Regions from separate parts of the Pectobacterium actinidiae genome, predicted to be linked through region 1. Evidence: predicted binding sites of a transcription regulator. Region 1 holds the regulator's gene; the other holds the start of a gene.
What was found. Region 1 encodes CRP, which controls carbon source genes, mostly activating them, when cyclic AMP is high. Its sites were predicted from a motif close to ATGTGANNNNNNTCACAT; they were not measured.

Region 1 (7,863 bases):
CTCCTGTCATCTATATGTCTCTGGATGAAGTCAGCATCAATTTCTTGTCATTCTTCTCATCACGTATACAGGTACAATAGCCTGTGTTACACCCGCTTATGAAAAACGCAGCGACATAAATTTCGGGTATTATTGCGGGTATCAAAAGTAGGATAAATTTAAATAACCAATATCTATCAATACATTAAGTCAATATGCTGCTAATTATCGATAACTACGACTCCTTTACCTACAACCTTTACCAATACTTTTGTGAGCTTGGCGCGCAGGTTGTGGTGAAGCGTAATGATGAACTGACGCTGCGTGAGATCGAACAGCTTGCGCCCGAACGATTGGTCATTTCACCGGGCCCTTGTACGCCGGATGAGGCGGGCATTTCACTGGCTGCTATTCGTCACTTTGCCGATAAGTTGCCTATTTTGGGCGTGTGCCTTGGCCATCAGGCGATGGGGCAGGCGTTCGGCGCGCGCGTGGTGCGAGCACGGCAGGTCATGCACGGGAAAACCTCAGCGATTGCGCACAGCAGCACGGGCATTTTTACTGGTTTAGCTCAGCCTTTGACGGTCACCCGCTACCATTCACTCATCGTTGATTCTGCCTCGCTACCCGATTGCTTTGAGGTCACGGCCTGGAGCGAACATGAAGGTAAGCGTGACGAGATTATGGGGATCCGCCATCGCTCGCTTCCGCTGGAAGGCGTGCAGTTTCATCCTGAAAGCATCCTTAGCCAGCAAGGGTATGAGCTTTTGGATAATTTCCTTAAAATTTAGTGAGATAGAAAGTTATTCTCTCCAGTAGCCGATTTAATATTGCCTGTAATTGATTTTTTATGCATATTTATTGACTATATTTTCATTCCGACATGATGGACAGCAGAGTGAGGCAGCAAATGGCAGCAGAGCAGAAAGCAGTGACACGGGATACTCACGATAAAGTGATTTTGCCGGTTTATGCACCCGCGAAGTTTGTACCAGTGAAAGGTAAAGGGAGCCGCGTCTGGGATCAAGACGGCCGTGAGTATATCGATTTCTCCGGCGGCATTGCGGTTACGGCACTGGGTCACTGTCATCCTGCGCTGGTGAATGCATTGCAACAGCAGGGTGAAAAGCTGTGGCACACCAGCAATATCTTCACCAACGAACCTGCGCTACGCCTCGCCAGCAAATTGATTGATGCCACTTTTGCCGACCGCGTGTTCTTTGTTAATTCCGGTGCTGAGGCTAACGAAGCTGCCTTTAAGCTGGCGCGCCACTATGCGGTTAAACGCCATAGTCCGTATAAAACCAAGATCATCGCTTTCTATAATGCGTTTCATGGCCGGACGCTGTTCACCGTCTCGGTTGGCGGACAGCCTAAATATGCCGATGGTTTCGGGCCTAAGCCTGCGGATATTGTCCATGTTCCCTTCAACGATCTGGCGGCGGTCAAAGCGGTGATGGACGATCACACCTGTGCAGTCGTGCTGGAGCCGATTCAGGGTGAGGGTGGTATTACGCCTGCGACGCCTGAATTTTTACAAGGCGTGCGCGATCTGTGCGATCAGCATAAGGCGCTGCTGGTGTTTGATGAAGTACAGAGCGGGATGGGACGTACCGGTAAATTATTCAGCTACATGCACTATGGCATCACGCCGGATATTCTCACGACCGCGAAAGCGCTGGGTGGCGGCTTCCCGATTAGTGCAATGCTGACGACGGAAGAGATCGCATCGGCCATGACGGTTGGGGTACACGGCACCACTTATGGCGGTAATCCGTTGGCTTGTGCCGTAGCGGAAGCGGCGCTGGATATCATTAACACGCCGGAAGTGTTATCAGGCGTGGCGGATCGTCACGATCGGTTTGTCAGTGAGCTTGAGAAAATCAATCAGCAGTACGGCGTATTCGAACAGGTTCGCGGTATGGGGCTGCTGCTGGGTGCAGAACTGAAACCGCAGTGGCATGGCCGTGCGGGTGAGTTTCTGGCCGCAGCAACGGCTCAGGGGTTGATGGTTCTGATGGCTGGGCCTAACGTGATCCGTTTTGTACCCTCGTTGATCATTGATGAAGACGATATTGCGCAGGGGATGGAGAAATTCGCCAACGCCGTCGCGCAGGTCGTTAAGACAGCAAACTGATTAGACATAAAAAACGTAGGGAACGTTTTAACGTTGCGTTAGCAACGACCCGAAAGGGGGCGGCCAGGGATGGCATGCCATAAAAAAAGCGTGAGGCCGAGGCTTCACGCTTTTTTATTGGTAGGGTACAGCGACAGCGGGTTAGCGAGTGCCGTAAACGACAATCGTTTTACCGTGTGCAGAGATCAGGTTCTGGTCTTCTAACATTTTCAGAATGCGACCCACGGTTTCACGCGAGCAGCCAACGATTTGCCCAATTTCCTGACGGGTAATTTTAATTTGCATGCCATCTGGATGCGTCATGGCATCAGGTTGTTTGGCCAGGTTGAGTAGGGTTTGAGCAATACGGCCAGTCACATCAAGGAAGGCGAGGTTGCCGACTTTCTCAGAGGTAACTTGAAGTCTGCTTGCCATTTGGGCTGACAGACGCATGAGGATATCCGGGTTAACCTGGATGAGCTGGCGGAATTTTTTATAGGAAATTTCAGCCACTTCACAGGCGGTTTTTGCCCGAACCCAGGCGCTACGCTCCTGACCTTCTTCAAACAGGCCTAGCTCGCCGATAAAATCGCCCTGATTGAGGTAGGAGAGGATCATCTCCTTGCCTTCTTCATCTTTGATTAGCACTGCGACAGAGCCTTTCACGATGTAGTAAAGCGTTTCTGCTTTTTCACCTTGGTGAATAAGCGTGCTCTTCGATGGATACTTGTGGATATGACAATGGGAAAGGAACCATTCGAGAGTTGGGTCTGTTTGCGGTTTGCCGAGAACCATTCGCTATCATCCTCTGTTGTAATTCACTGCGCAAATTACAGGGGTCAGAGTTCCCTGTACGGCGTGTTTAACTGCTAAAAAATAAAATTCAGTCTAGGCAGAATGACGTCAGGGAATATACTGGAACCACTGTACCCTTGATTTTCCGGTTGCTGCCTTGCCGCATCGTAAACGTGGCTGGGTATATCTGGCCACGTAATCATCTTCTTCGTTTCTGGGTTTGTCCAGAAAAGGTCTATTCTATTTTCGTTTTAACACAGCTTTAAGGATGTGTCTTGTGTTGTCTCGCTTCAGCATGACAAAGCTCTGATTAACGCTGGTTTTTGTACAGTAACGATATAAATTTTCAAAAAATTTTTAGTGGAGAGGCATCATGCAGGCTCGGGTAAAATGGGTTGAAGGCTTAACGTTTTTGGGCGAATCCGCATCAGGGCATCAGATTTTGATGGACGGCAATTCTGGCGATAAAGCGCCCAGTCCGATGGAAATGGTATTGATGTCCGTAGGAGGATGCAGTGCGATTGACGTGGTGTCGATTCTACAAAAAGGTCGCAACGATGTGGCGGATTGTGAGGTGAAATTAACGTCAGAGCGTCGGTCTGACGCGCCGCGTTTATTTACCCACATCAATCTGCATTTTATCGTGACGGGAAAAGGACTGACCGATAACGTTGTCGAACGAGCCGTCGCCCTGTCGGCGGAAAAGTACTGTTCTGTGGCATTGATGCTGGGTAAAGCCGTTGAGGTGACGCACAGTCACGAAATTCGGGTGCTGGCTTAATCGCTTTCTCTGGGCACGACGCTGCCGTGCCCGGTTTTGCTTATTCGATCGTTTTCCCTTCTATCAGCCGCTGCACCAGCGGTGCCATGATTAATTCCATCGCCAAGCCCATCTTCCCGCCGGGAACGACCAGCGTGTTGATGTGGGAGATAAATGACCCCTGCAACATGGCGAGCAGATAGGGATAATCAATATTATCCAGCCCCTGAAAATGAATCACCACGAAGCTTTCGTCCAGTGAGGGAATCGACTTGGCGGCGAACGGGTTGGAGGTGTCCACGGTGGGCACGCGCTGGAAATTGATGTGTGTGCGAGAGAACTGTGGCGTGATATAGGTGATGTAGTCTTCCATCGAGCGGACGACCGAATCCATCACCGCTTCACGCGAGTGGCCGCGCTCATTGACGTCACGAATCAGCTTTTGAATCCATTCCAGGTTGACGATTGGCACCACGCCGACGAGCAAATCGACATGCTGTGCCACGTCGTTTTGCTCGGTGACCACGCCGCCGTGCAGCCCTTCATAGAACAGGATGTCAGTGGGTTCCGGCATCGGTTCCCACGGCGTGAACGTCCCAGGAACCTGATTATAGGGAATCGCTTCATCGTAGGTATGCAGATATTTACGCGTCTGACCGCGCCCGTGCAGGCCATATTCGATAAACGACTGTTCCAGCAGGCTGAAATCATTCGCTTCCGGGCCGAAATAGCTGATGTGGCGTCCTGAATCACGCGCTTTACGAATCGCCATATCCATTTCCGGGCGGGTATAGCGGTGAAAGCTATCGCCTTCCAACTGGGCTGCACGCAGATCAAACTGCTGGAAAATCTTACGGAAGGCCAGACTGGTTGTCGTGGTTCCCGCCCCACTAGAGCCGGTAACCGCAATAATCGGATGCTGATGTGACATAAGGCGCGTGACTCCGTGATCGCGAGGTTCGCACAGACCGAAGGTCTGCGTGCATCCTCAAAAAAGACGTAATTAGTTATCATTGTTAGCATGTTTGGCGCGTTCTTTCACGCCTTTCGCCATGCTCAATAAGGAGCGTGTCCTCCGGCATTGAGCTGGTTACGTGGCATGATATTGAGCGTTTCATGTAACTCAGACCACACCAACACCACCTCGCCAGATTGGAGCTGGCTGCGGATATCTTCCACTTTCTGCGCCAGCGAACGTTCCTGCTCGCCGTAATCGGTGCCTTCTCGCAGGACGAAAGATTCAATGATGTTATCCAACGTTTCTGGATCGAGCTGTTGCCAGGGAATAATCACGCTATTCCTCCTGAATAAAAAGTTCCTGAATAAGAGGTTCCTGAAGAAAAAGAATCGGTGGCATGGTCCAAAAATGGGCTAAGCCAATTGGGAATGCGCTGTTCCAGCCACATTTCCGGTTTCAGCAACGTTCCACCGACGAAGCCGACATGCCCACCATGTTCCGTCAGCTGATACTCAATAGTAGACGGTAACTGCGACAGATCGGGAATCACCTCAGACGTCATGAAGGGATCGTCCTTCGCATGGATGATCAGCAACGGTTTACGAATCTGAGGCAACAGCGGCAGGGCGCTACAGCGTCGATAGTAGTCGGCTGCATCGCGAAAACCGTGGATTCGTGAAGTAATGATGTCATCAAACTCCCGCAGTTGGCGGATTCGCTTCAACTGCGGCAACTGAATGGGCAATGTGTCTGGGTATGCTGCCAGTTTGCGACTGGCGTTTTGTTTCAAAAGCCGCAGCAGATAGTGCTGATAGACGCGAGAGAAGCCTTGTTCCATCCGACGGCTACAGGGTTCGAGCATCAAGGGGGCGGAAACAATGACGGCGGCGGACAGGGAACAGGCTTCGCCTTGCTGAGCGAGCAGGTAGGCTAGCATGTTGCCGCCGAGAGACACGCCGATGGCGGCGGTAGGCGCATGGCCCAGCGTCTCCTGCATCCAGTGCAGAAAATAGCTCGCATCGCTGGTTTCGCCGGAGTGATAAATACGCTTCATCCGATTGGGCTTCCCGCTGCATCCGCGAAAATGCATGATGACGGCCAGCCAGCCGCGCTGTTTGCAGGCATGTAGCAGGCCGTGGGCGTAAGGGCTATGAAAGTTGCCCTCCAGCCCGTGAAACAGCACCACACGTGGCTTGTGCCGTGCCAGTTCAGGGGCTTCGCTCCAGGCCAGATCGACGAAATCGCCGTCGGGTAATTCGAGCGCTTGCCAGACGGGTGAGAATTGCGCATGACGGCGAATCAAACGTGGCAATAGCGTTTGCAGATGTGGGTTACGGGCGCCGCTCAGCGGACGAAATTGGTCATACATAAAAGATATGGAAATCTGGTTATCGGCTCTTGTACGATCAATATCACACAGTTAGCCTCAATGCTGCCAGTTAGTACGATATTTGGGTCAGGAGTGCCCACAAATAATGGAACTGAGTTTATTTCTCTCGATGTTGGGTTTTTTGTGGGTAGCGGCCATCACGCCGGGGCCGAATAATATGCTGTTGACCACCTCGGGCGCGAATTTTGGCTTTATGCGTTCGCTGTGGCTGATGATTGGCATCATGCTGGGCATGCAAAGCATTTTGCTGCTGGTGGCATTTGGTGTCGGTGGGTTGATTCTGATTTATCCTTCGCTGCACTTTATCCTGAAAGTCCTCGGCAGCGCCTATCTGCTCTGGCTGGCGTGGAAAATCGCCACGGCGGCATACGAACGTTTAGAAACGTCCGCTGCGCCACCCCAGCCGATTCGGTTTTATCAGGGGTGGTTGCTGCAATTCCTTAACCCGAAAGCGTGGCTCATGGCACTGGGGGCAATTGCCAGTTTTAGTCTGGCGGGTGAAGGCTATAACCAGTCTGTAATCGCCATAAGCATCGGGATTGTGCTGGTCAATCTGGTGTCCGGAGTCATCTGGCTCGGGTTTGGTACAATGATTGGGCGACTGCTGCGTAGTAAGAAAGCGTGGATTATCTTCAATGTGTCAATGGGATTGCTGACCGCCGCCTGCGTGCTGTTGATTTGGCATTAAGGCTTTGTTGATAACGTCGCGAGCGGTTTTCCGCTCGCGACTCGTTCAGGCAATAGGTAGCAATTTACTCGCTCTGCATCATCTGCTCTAGCTGTTCCTGCGCGTCCAGCCAGGACATTTCCGTTTCTTCCAGCGCGATTTTGACTTTGGTTTGTTGTTGCAGGCAGTCGGTGAGCTCGGCTTTACGGCTGATGTCATAGATGGCGCTGTCCGCCAGCCGCGCTTCCAGCGCTGCCAGCGTTTCCCCCAGCTTTTCCATCTGCTGCTCAAGCTTGGTTATCTGTTTGCGCAGCGGCTGCGTTTGCGTTCTCAACTCGGCTTCGCGGCGTTTCTGATCTTTTCTACCCTGCGCACTGTTGGCTGTATTTTCTTTTGGCGTTTCATCGGCCGCATTTTCCTGACGTTGCAGGCCGACCAGCCACTGTTGGTAGTCTTCCAAATCGCCATCGAACGGTTCCACTTTCTGGTCGTGTACCAGATAGAGATCGTCGGTGGTAGAACGGATCAGGTGTCGATCGTGCGAGACGACAACCAGCGCGCCTTCAAAATCGATTAACGCTTCGGTCAATGCCTGACGCATATCCAGATCGAGATGGTTGGTTGGTTCGTCGAGCAGCAGAAGATTCGGACGCTGCCAGACGATCAGTGCCAGCACCAGACGGGCTTTTTCGCCGCCGGAGAAACGCTCGGTGATCTCCGTGACTTTATCGCCCTGAAAACCGAAGCCGCCGAGATAGTCGCGAAGCTGCTGTTCCGTTTCCCGCTCTGCCAGACGCACCAGATGCTGCAAAGGCGATTCATCCGCACGTAGAAACTCTAACTGGTGCTGAGCGAAATAACCGAGCTTCACGCCTTTCGCCAGCCCGATTTCCCCTTTCAGTGGGGCAAGTGTGCCAGCAAGCAGTTTGATCAGCGTGGACTTACCCGCGCCGTTATGGCCGAGCAGCCCGATGCGGGAACCCGGCACTAAATTAAGTTTGATCGATTCGAGAATCAGCTTGTCGTTGTAGCCTGCGCTGACCTTTTCCATCTTCATGAGTGGATTGGGCAACGATTCTGGGGCGCGAAAGCTGAAGCGGAAGGGGTTATCGACATGCGCTGGCGCAATCAGCTCCATGCGTTCCAGCATTTTTATCCGGCTTTGCGCCTGCTTGGCTTTGGTCGCTTTCGCGCGGAA
Region 2 (7,863 bases), on a different contig from region 1:
CCTGTATCTGGTGTTCACCCTGTTCATGGCGCTCAGTGCAGCCCGCTCCAGCAGCACGCTGGCAATTACCGCAGGTATTCCGCTGCCGCATCAGCGCGCCGCGTTCATGTCCTATCAGGGAACCGCAGCCAACGTGGCATCAGGGCTTGCCAGCGTTGCTTCTGCCGCTTATCTAAGCACCTCCGTTGAGGGAAAAATTAACGGATTCTCGCAGCTCGCCATCGCCAGCACCGTATTTGCGCTAGCCGCCATGCTGCTGACAATGCGCTTAATTCCGCAATTGGCTGAACGCAGCCGAAAGATGGCCGCACGCCAAACGGTACAGGCTACACAGCAATAAACCGAGTGGGTCAGCAATACACGTAACACAGCACGTTTACGGGGATATTTTTCTACATTTGATGGGGTCTTTGACATGCAGCTAAAATCGGAAAACCGTTTTTCACATCATCCTTTCCCACACAGCAAGGTGTATCGCGCCCTGCTGATGACCGGGTTACTCGCACTGCCTGCGTTCGCACAGGCAGAAAACGCGGCAGATGAAAAAATCGTCGTGACAGCAACACAGACGAAACACACGACGCTAAGCGCCCCCGCCAGCGTCTCTGTCATCACTCATGCTGAACTGGAAAAGATGTCGGTGAATAACGTTTCCGACGCGGTGAAAAAGCTACCGGGTATTAATATCAACCCGTCTACCAGCTATGGCCGTAACGAAATCAAGATCCGTGGCATGAAAGCAGACTATACCTTGCTGCTCATCAATGGCCGTCGAGTCAATTCCCGCGATGCGCTGGCTGGCAACATGGGGAATGATTTCGATCTGAGTGCGATTCCCGTTTCTGCGATCGATCGCGTAGAAGTGATCCGTGGGCCGATGTCCTCGCTGTACGGTGCCGATGCACTGGGCGGTGTCATTAATGTCATCCTGAACCAACCAACTAACGAAATCAAAGGTGAAATTGGCTATAACTTTGAAGCGCCAACGGAAGGCTCTGGCGGCGATCATAACCGCCTGAATGGCTATATCAGCGGGCCACTGGTAGAAAACACGCTACTGGGGAGCCTCCTAGTCGATGGCGGAAAACGTGACGCCTGGAAAACAGAACAGTCCGTTAATCAGAATACCGATGCGCTGGAAAAACGTGATAATTACAGTGTGATGAGCAACCTGACGTGGTTAATCGATCCGCAGCAGAGCCTGGACTTCGACGCCACCTATTCCAAAGACGACCGTGACGTACATTGGAATAACTACGGCACGGCAGTGCGTAACATTCAAAAAATGGAGCGACTGGGGCTGGGATTAACGCACAACGGCAGTTGGGATAACGTCGACACGCGCCTGCGCTATTTCTATGAGAATGTGGAATTGATGGATAATTCCCAACTCAATAATGGCAAAGCAGACATTACGCAGGACAACCATACCGTTGACGGACAGGTCTCCGGCTATCTGGGCGACCATTTGCTGACAGGTGGCGGAGAATACCGCTTAACTTCACTGAAACACAGTATGAATCTGCCCAACGGCACCATTGACGTAAGTCAGGGCGCACTCTTCCTGCAAGATGAATTCAAGCTAGCCGACCTGGCATTAACCTTTGGCGGACGTGTCGATAAGCATGAGACGTACGGAACGGAATTCAGCCCACGCGCTTATGCCACCTATAACCTCACCGACAACTGGGTGGTAAAAGGCGGCGTTAGCAAAGCGTTTAAAGCCCCTTCTATTGCGCAGTCATCTGAATCGTATGCCATCGCCGCCTGCCGTGGCCGTTGCCAAACCGTTGGTAACCCAGATTTGAAGCCTGAAACATCCATCAGCTATGAAATTGGCACCGCTTATGAGGCCGAACGCTTCGGCGCGGGCGTTACGCTATTTAATAACGATATTAAAGACATGATTCAGGTTCAGACCTGGGACAGAGTCGCGACGCGCCTCACCTACGAAAACGTGAATAAAGCACGAATTCAGGGAATTGAAACCTCGTTCTGGGTCGATCTGACAGATGACCTGAACTGGACGACCAACTGGACCATCGTCGATGCCGAAGACCGCACCACCAAAATGCGTCTGAAGCAAACTCCGAAAAATACGGTTAACACGCAGTTGAACTGGCAGACGCTGGATAACTTATCAACCTATATTTCTTACCAGTACACGGGTAACCAGTATCTGTTTGATAAAGAAGTCAGTAAGACACGCGGCTTCAACACCGTGGATATCGGTGCGACCTATACACCCGTTAAAAACGTGGATCTGAAACTGGGTCTTACTAACCTGACTAACGAAAAACGGGACTATGTCGCTACCAACAACGACTACTTCCTATCTGGACGGACGGTGTACGGCGGCGTGAGCTATAAGTTCTGATCAATGACTCTAGCCCGCTAACGCGGGCTTTTTTAGCAGCAGATAAAGGTGGTGACGTCGTACTCTCTGAGCAGATACGCGCCTTTAAAACGACGCCCCGCGTAAAACGTCGGAGTGAGATCCGTCAGCAGCTCCAGCTCGAACTCACGTTTGGTGATATCCAACGCCACCAGCCGGGCATCCAGAAAATCAAAGTAGTGCCTGACCTGTGGATAAAGCGCTTTGAACAGGCTCTCTTTCGCTGAAAAGCTTACCGTCAACAAGCAGCAGAACGACTCATCTCGTCCCAGAAACCATTGGAACTCTTCGTCACCAATAATGCCAGGCCACAGCGACTGCGCTCGCTCGTCAGAGATAAATCCCTCAATATCCACCCCCACGCACGACACTTCATCGCTACGCAAATGTGCGGCACAGAGAACGCTGTCTTTGTTATGACTGAGCGAACCCGCAATATTTCCCGGCCACTGCGGCGAGCGGTCTTCTCCGCTATGCAGAACAAAATCAGGGTGACCCAGTTTGTTCAACACTTGTTTGGCAACACAGCGACCAGCCAAAAACTCGGCACGTCGTTTCGGTACGGCGCGCTCTAGCGCGTCGGAAAAAGGAATGTTCGCCTCGGCAAAAAGCGAGTCGTCGTAGGCAGACAAATGGAAATGGCATCGTGCAGTAATACCTGGGTAGGCGGCGCCGTCCGTTGCCCGTGGAAAAGTAATCCATTCAACATCATCAATAAAAGCAGAAAGCATGTCGCTCCACTCAGGCAAGCATATCGCACCCGCATTCAGTAAACGCTGCGCAAGCCACGCTTAAACCCTGAACAATATAGGGATTTAAACGAACAATGGGCGACTTTCGCCGCCCATCATCTCGCTACTGCAAGAATGCCTGGTTACATTTACAGGGCCAGGAAGAACCCTGCGATGCAGGCGCTCATCAGATTAGAAAGCGTACCTGCCGCAACCGCTTTCAAACCAAAGCGGGCAATATCCTGACGCCGAGTCGGTGCCATACTGCCCAAACCTCCAATAAGGATAGCAATAGACGAAAGGTTAGCAAAGCCGCACAGCGCGAACGAAATCACAGCTTTGGTATGATCCGACAAAACCTGCAATCCAGCGGCCTGAACCACATCATCCGCTTTCAGGTATTCACTGAAATTCAGGTAAGCGACGAATTCGTTAACAATCAGCTTTTGCCCAATGAACGAACCCGCAACAGTGGCTTCATTCCACGGAATCCCAATCAGGAACGCAACGGGCGCAAAACACCAGCCCAAGATCAATTCCAGCGACAGCTGCGGGTAGTCAAACCAGCCGCCGATGCCACCCAGAATACCGTTCAGCACGGCGATCAAGGCGATAAACGCCAGCAGCATCGCCCCCACATTCAGCGCCAATTGCATACCGGATGCCGCACCGCTTGCCGCCGCATCGATGACGTTAGCCGGACGATCGTCTTCATCGACAAAGCCAACCATCTTGTCATGGTCGTGCGTTTTTTCCGTTTCCGGCACCATCAGTTTAGCGAACAGTAACCCGCCTGGTGCAGCCATAAAGGACGCCGCAATCAGGTACTCCAGCGGTACGCCCATCTGGGCATAACCTGCCATCACGGCACCTGCAATTGAGGCCAACCCGCCACACATCACCGCAAACAGCTCTGACTGCGTCATGTTGGCAATGTACGGACGAACCACCAGCGGTGCTTCCGTTTGACCGACAAAGATATTGGCCGTCGCAGAGAGCGATTCAGTACGGGAAGTTCCCAACAGTTTCTGCAATCCGCCACCAAGTACCTTGATGACTATCTGCATAATGCCCATATAGTACAACACGGCGATAAGGGAAGAGAAAAAGACGATAATCGGCAACACGCGGAGTGCGAAAACAAACCCACCGCCGCCAAATACTTCGAACATTTTGTCGGAGACCAGACCGCCAAACATGAACGAAACGCCTTGATTTCCGTAGGCGATAACGTTTGCTACACCGCCCGTCAAACCTTCCAGAACCTTGCGGCCTACTGGTACATACAGCACCAGCGCACCGATACCGATCTGAAGAATGAAAGCACCGGCTACGGTGCGCAATCTGATAGCTTTACGGTTATTGGACAGCATAACCGCGCACAGTATCAGAACAATCATGCCGATGAGACTCATAACGAGTTGCATGTATAGTTCCCTATAACGCGTGAAAAAAAAGTGAGAGCATAATAAAAATCGGGTCACCAGAACGGTCAACACGCGCTGGCGAGCCGATTATAAAGACAGGCCCGTGAAGGTCGCTAATTTATGTCACAAATACATACAACATCGAACAGTCAAAAACACCAAAAAGTGATCTTCATCACAATTTCATGGTTGGTATATGAAATCAGAATGACTGTTTTGCATGTTATTGCACAGAAATAAGCGAAAAGCGGAAGTAAAAACGCTTCCGCTTGGGGAATGGCAATGGTGTGACGCGTTGCGTCGTAGCCCTCTCAGCGTTACGCCGGAGTCAGCCGTCCAAATAGCCTGAACGAATTCTGCCAGAGCGCCTCAGCAATCTCCTCAGGCGGCTCTACGCGTAACTCACACAGCGTGTGAAACGCACACGAAATGCGCTCGGGTCGGTTTGGCTGCCCCTGGTAGCCACTCATCGGCATGTCAGGCGCATCGGTTTCCAACAGCAGCCGATCTAACGGCAGTTGCGCGATTGCCTGACGCGTTTTATTCGCTCTGTCATAGGTAATGGTTCCCCCTACGCCGATGTAGTAGCCCAGTCGGATAAAGGCCTGCGCCTGTGCCAGACTGCCCGCAAACCCGTGAACCACACCGGTACGCGGCACGTCGATACGGCGCAGTAATTGCGCCAGCCTGTCGTGGCTGCGTCGCGAGTGCAGGATCGTCGGGAGATCGTATTTTTTCGCCAGTCGAAGCTGAGCCTCAAGGAAGGTAAGCTGCCGCTCAAACTGCGGTTCCGGCATATAGAGATCCAACCCGATCTCCCCCACCGCCACCAGTCTGGCGGGCAACTGGCGCAGTTCGTCTTCCAGGCGGAGCAGGTCGCTCTCCTGATGCTCGGCGATATAAAGCGGGTGAAGACCCATTGCGGCATAGAGCGGTGAGTAAGTTCGAGTGAGCGTCAACACGCGCTCAAAATGCTGAGAAGCCACGGCAGGAATGATGATGCGCTCAACCCCAGCGTCTTGAGCCAGACGCAGGCTTTCCGGTGCGTCATCATAGAATAAGGGGAAATCAAAATGGCAGTGGGTATCGATAAAACGGTATTGTTCAGCGGACACGTCGCTCCTCTCCGTCAAAATTAGGTCCGTCAAGATGAGGCGACCTAATCTACGCCCAAGGACTATTCTGCCAAAGCCTCATGGCAGAATCGGACTTGTCGTTGCGGTGAAGCCTCAGTGTAACGTGGTTTTCTCTGAAGATACCTCTTCGTGCGCTTTTCCGTAACCCTCTTGCAAGACACCAGACAGGTAATCATTACTCCCTTCCAGCCAGGCGCAGTCACTGTCAAACCAATCGGCCCACAGCGCGAGGAAATTCCCTTTCCACTGTTTCCATTTGCCAACAACGATATCGCTATTCATCATAAACCTCCTGATAAACTGTCGAAATGCAGCAAATACGCAAACAGTGTGCCGGCAAAATGTGACAGCCGCATGGCGCGGCTGTGTGCTCTGTATGACATTTCTTTCTATAGAGAAAGAATGAAGGAATGCGCTGTGCTACGGCCGTTTCCGACCCGTGAACAAGCTAACCAGAAACAGAATAATACCGACCACAAAGACGATTTTTGCCGCGCCAGCTGCTGTGCCGGCCAATCCGCCGAAACCCAGTGCTGCAGCAATGAGTGCGATGACTAAAAATATAATGCCCCAACGAAACATACGCTCTCCTTACCAGACAAAATGAAAAATCATGATGGTCATCCTGACGCCATTCTTGTGTCCTGACTGCGTATCCACAGATAGTGTTTTATAATGCGGATTAGGTAGGATTGTCCGTCATTACGGACAACCCTGAATGAAATGGTTATTTGACTGTCAGGTTGTTCTTGACGCTTTTCACGCCCTCGACAGCCTTCGTAATACTTTCAGCACGGTCGGACTGCGCTTTGTTATCCACTGCACCGCTCAGTTGCACGACGCCAGCCTGTGTTTCAACTTTTACTTTACGTGACGGAACAATGTCATCCGCCAGCAGCTTGGCCTTAATGGTGCTGGTAATCACGGCATCATCGGCATAAGCGCCAACCGATTGTGATTGACTATCCTTCACCTGCAATTTATCGCTGACAGAGTCGACACCCTCAACCTGCGTGGCAATTTCCACCGCTCGGGTGCTGAGCGCCTGGCTGCTTACAAAACCGCTCAACGTAACGACACCTTTGGATGTTTCAACAGAAATGTCGCTACTGGTAATCGATTTATCTTCCAGCAACGCACTCTTCACTTTTGCCGTGATTGCGCTGTCACTCATGTAGTCAGATGCTTTATTGGCGGAACTATCGATTTTTGCACCAGTTGTATCCGCGATACGATCGACTTTCTGCCCTAACGATTCTTCCGCCATGGCACCGCCAGCCAGAATGGAACCCAGAGCAACTACGATCAGCGATTGTGTCAATTTGGTCTTTTTCATCGATGTCTTCCTTCTTATGTTCTTTTATAAACCCGAAATAACCGATTTGGGTCACGTTAACACCTGCACCGTCACCAGCAAATCAAGGTGATAATGACGTTATCAACACTCCGATGATTCCCTCTACTTTCATAAAAAAATTAGAGTATTGAATTGCAAAGGCGAAACAAATCAAAATAATCAACTAACTTATATTGTACTAACAGCTTAACAAGCTAAATCAGTTAACACGCTGTTAACTATAGCCTACAGAATGGAAAAGCACAGGGGAGCAAGGGAATATGCGTAGCAATTCAGATTTGTCTGTTGCACTGAGGCGAGGAATAACAGCAGGAAAAAACCAGACTACTACATTGTTTTTAAACACATTTAAAAATAAAAACACCCGGCATTTTTGGCCTAAAGCCAAGCATAACCGGGTGAGGATTATTTTAATAATGTGGTCACGATTCAAACGCCACAACCACGATGATTGTCATGAAACCGTGGCGCCACCGTTCAAAATTAATGCTCGCGCGTTTGGTGGAACGTCACTTCTGGATAACGTTCCCGCGTCAGGTTCAGGTTCACCATAGTCGGTGCGATATAGGCCAGATTATCACCGCCATCCAGCGCCAGATGCAGCTCATTCTTACGCTTAAACTCTTCGAATTTCTTCACATCGCTGCACTCAACCCAGCGCGCGGTAGAAACGTTCACCGACTCGTAAATCGCCTCAACGTTGTATTCCGTTTTCAGACGGGCAACGACCACATCGAACTGCAACACGCCGACGGCCCCCACGATAAGGTCGTTATTGGTCAATGGACGGAAGACCTGCACCGCACCTTCCTCAGAC

Region 2: the regulator CRP is predicted to act here: its motif matches at 4,717-4,734, upstream of KKH3_RS01315 (NupC/NupG family nucleoside CNT transporter).

What each region holds. Positions count from the first base shown of each region.
Region 1 covers NZ_JRMH01000002.1:49,671-57,533, reverse strand. Annotated here, with positions in the region: gene KKH3_RS17865 (aminodeoxychorismate synthase component II) at 195-770, shown strand; gene argD (bifunctional acetylornithine/succinyldiaminopimelate transaminase) at 890-2,116, shown strand; gene crp (cAMP-activated global transcriptional regulator CRP) at 2,258-2,890, opposite strand; gene KKH3_RS17850 (OsmC family protein) at 3,264-3,671, shown strand; gene KKH3_RS17845 (phosphoribulokinase) at 3,712-4,581, opposite strand; gene KKH3_RS17840 (YheU family protein) at 4,707-4,943, opposite strand; gene KKH3_RS17835 (hydrolase) at 4,940-5,977, opposite strand; gene KKH3_RS17830 (LysE family translocator) at 6,084-6,686, shown strand; gene KKH3_RS17825 (ABC transporter ATP-binding protein) at 6,751-7,863, opposite strand, start outside.
Region 2 covers NZ_JRMH01000001.1:288,540-296,402, reverse strand. Annotated here, with positions in the region: gene KKH3_RS01330 (MFS transporter) at 1-340, shown strand, start outside; gene KKH3_RS01325 (TonB-dependent receptor domain-containing protein) at 416-2,377, shown strand; gene KKH3_RS01320 (4'-phosphopantetheinyl transferase family protein) at 2,410-3,126, opposite strand; gene KKH3_RS01315 (NupC/NupG family nucleoside CNT transporter) at 3,276-4,553, opposite strand; gene KKH3_RS01310 (TatD family hydrolase) at 4,871-5,668, opposite strand; gene KKH3_RS01305 (CsbD family protein) at 5,783-5,971, opposite strand; gene KKH3_RS21435 (DUF1328 domain-containing protein) at 6,110-6,271, opposite strand; gene osmY (molecular chaperone OsmY) at 6,417-7,025, opposite strand; gene prfC (peptide chain release factor 3) at 7,530-7,863, opposite strand, start outside.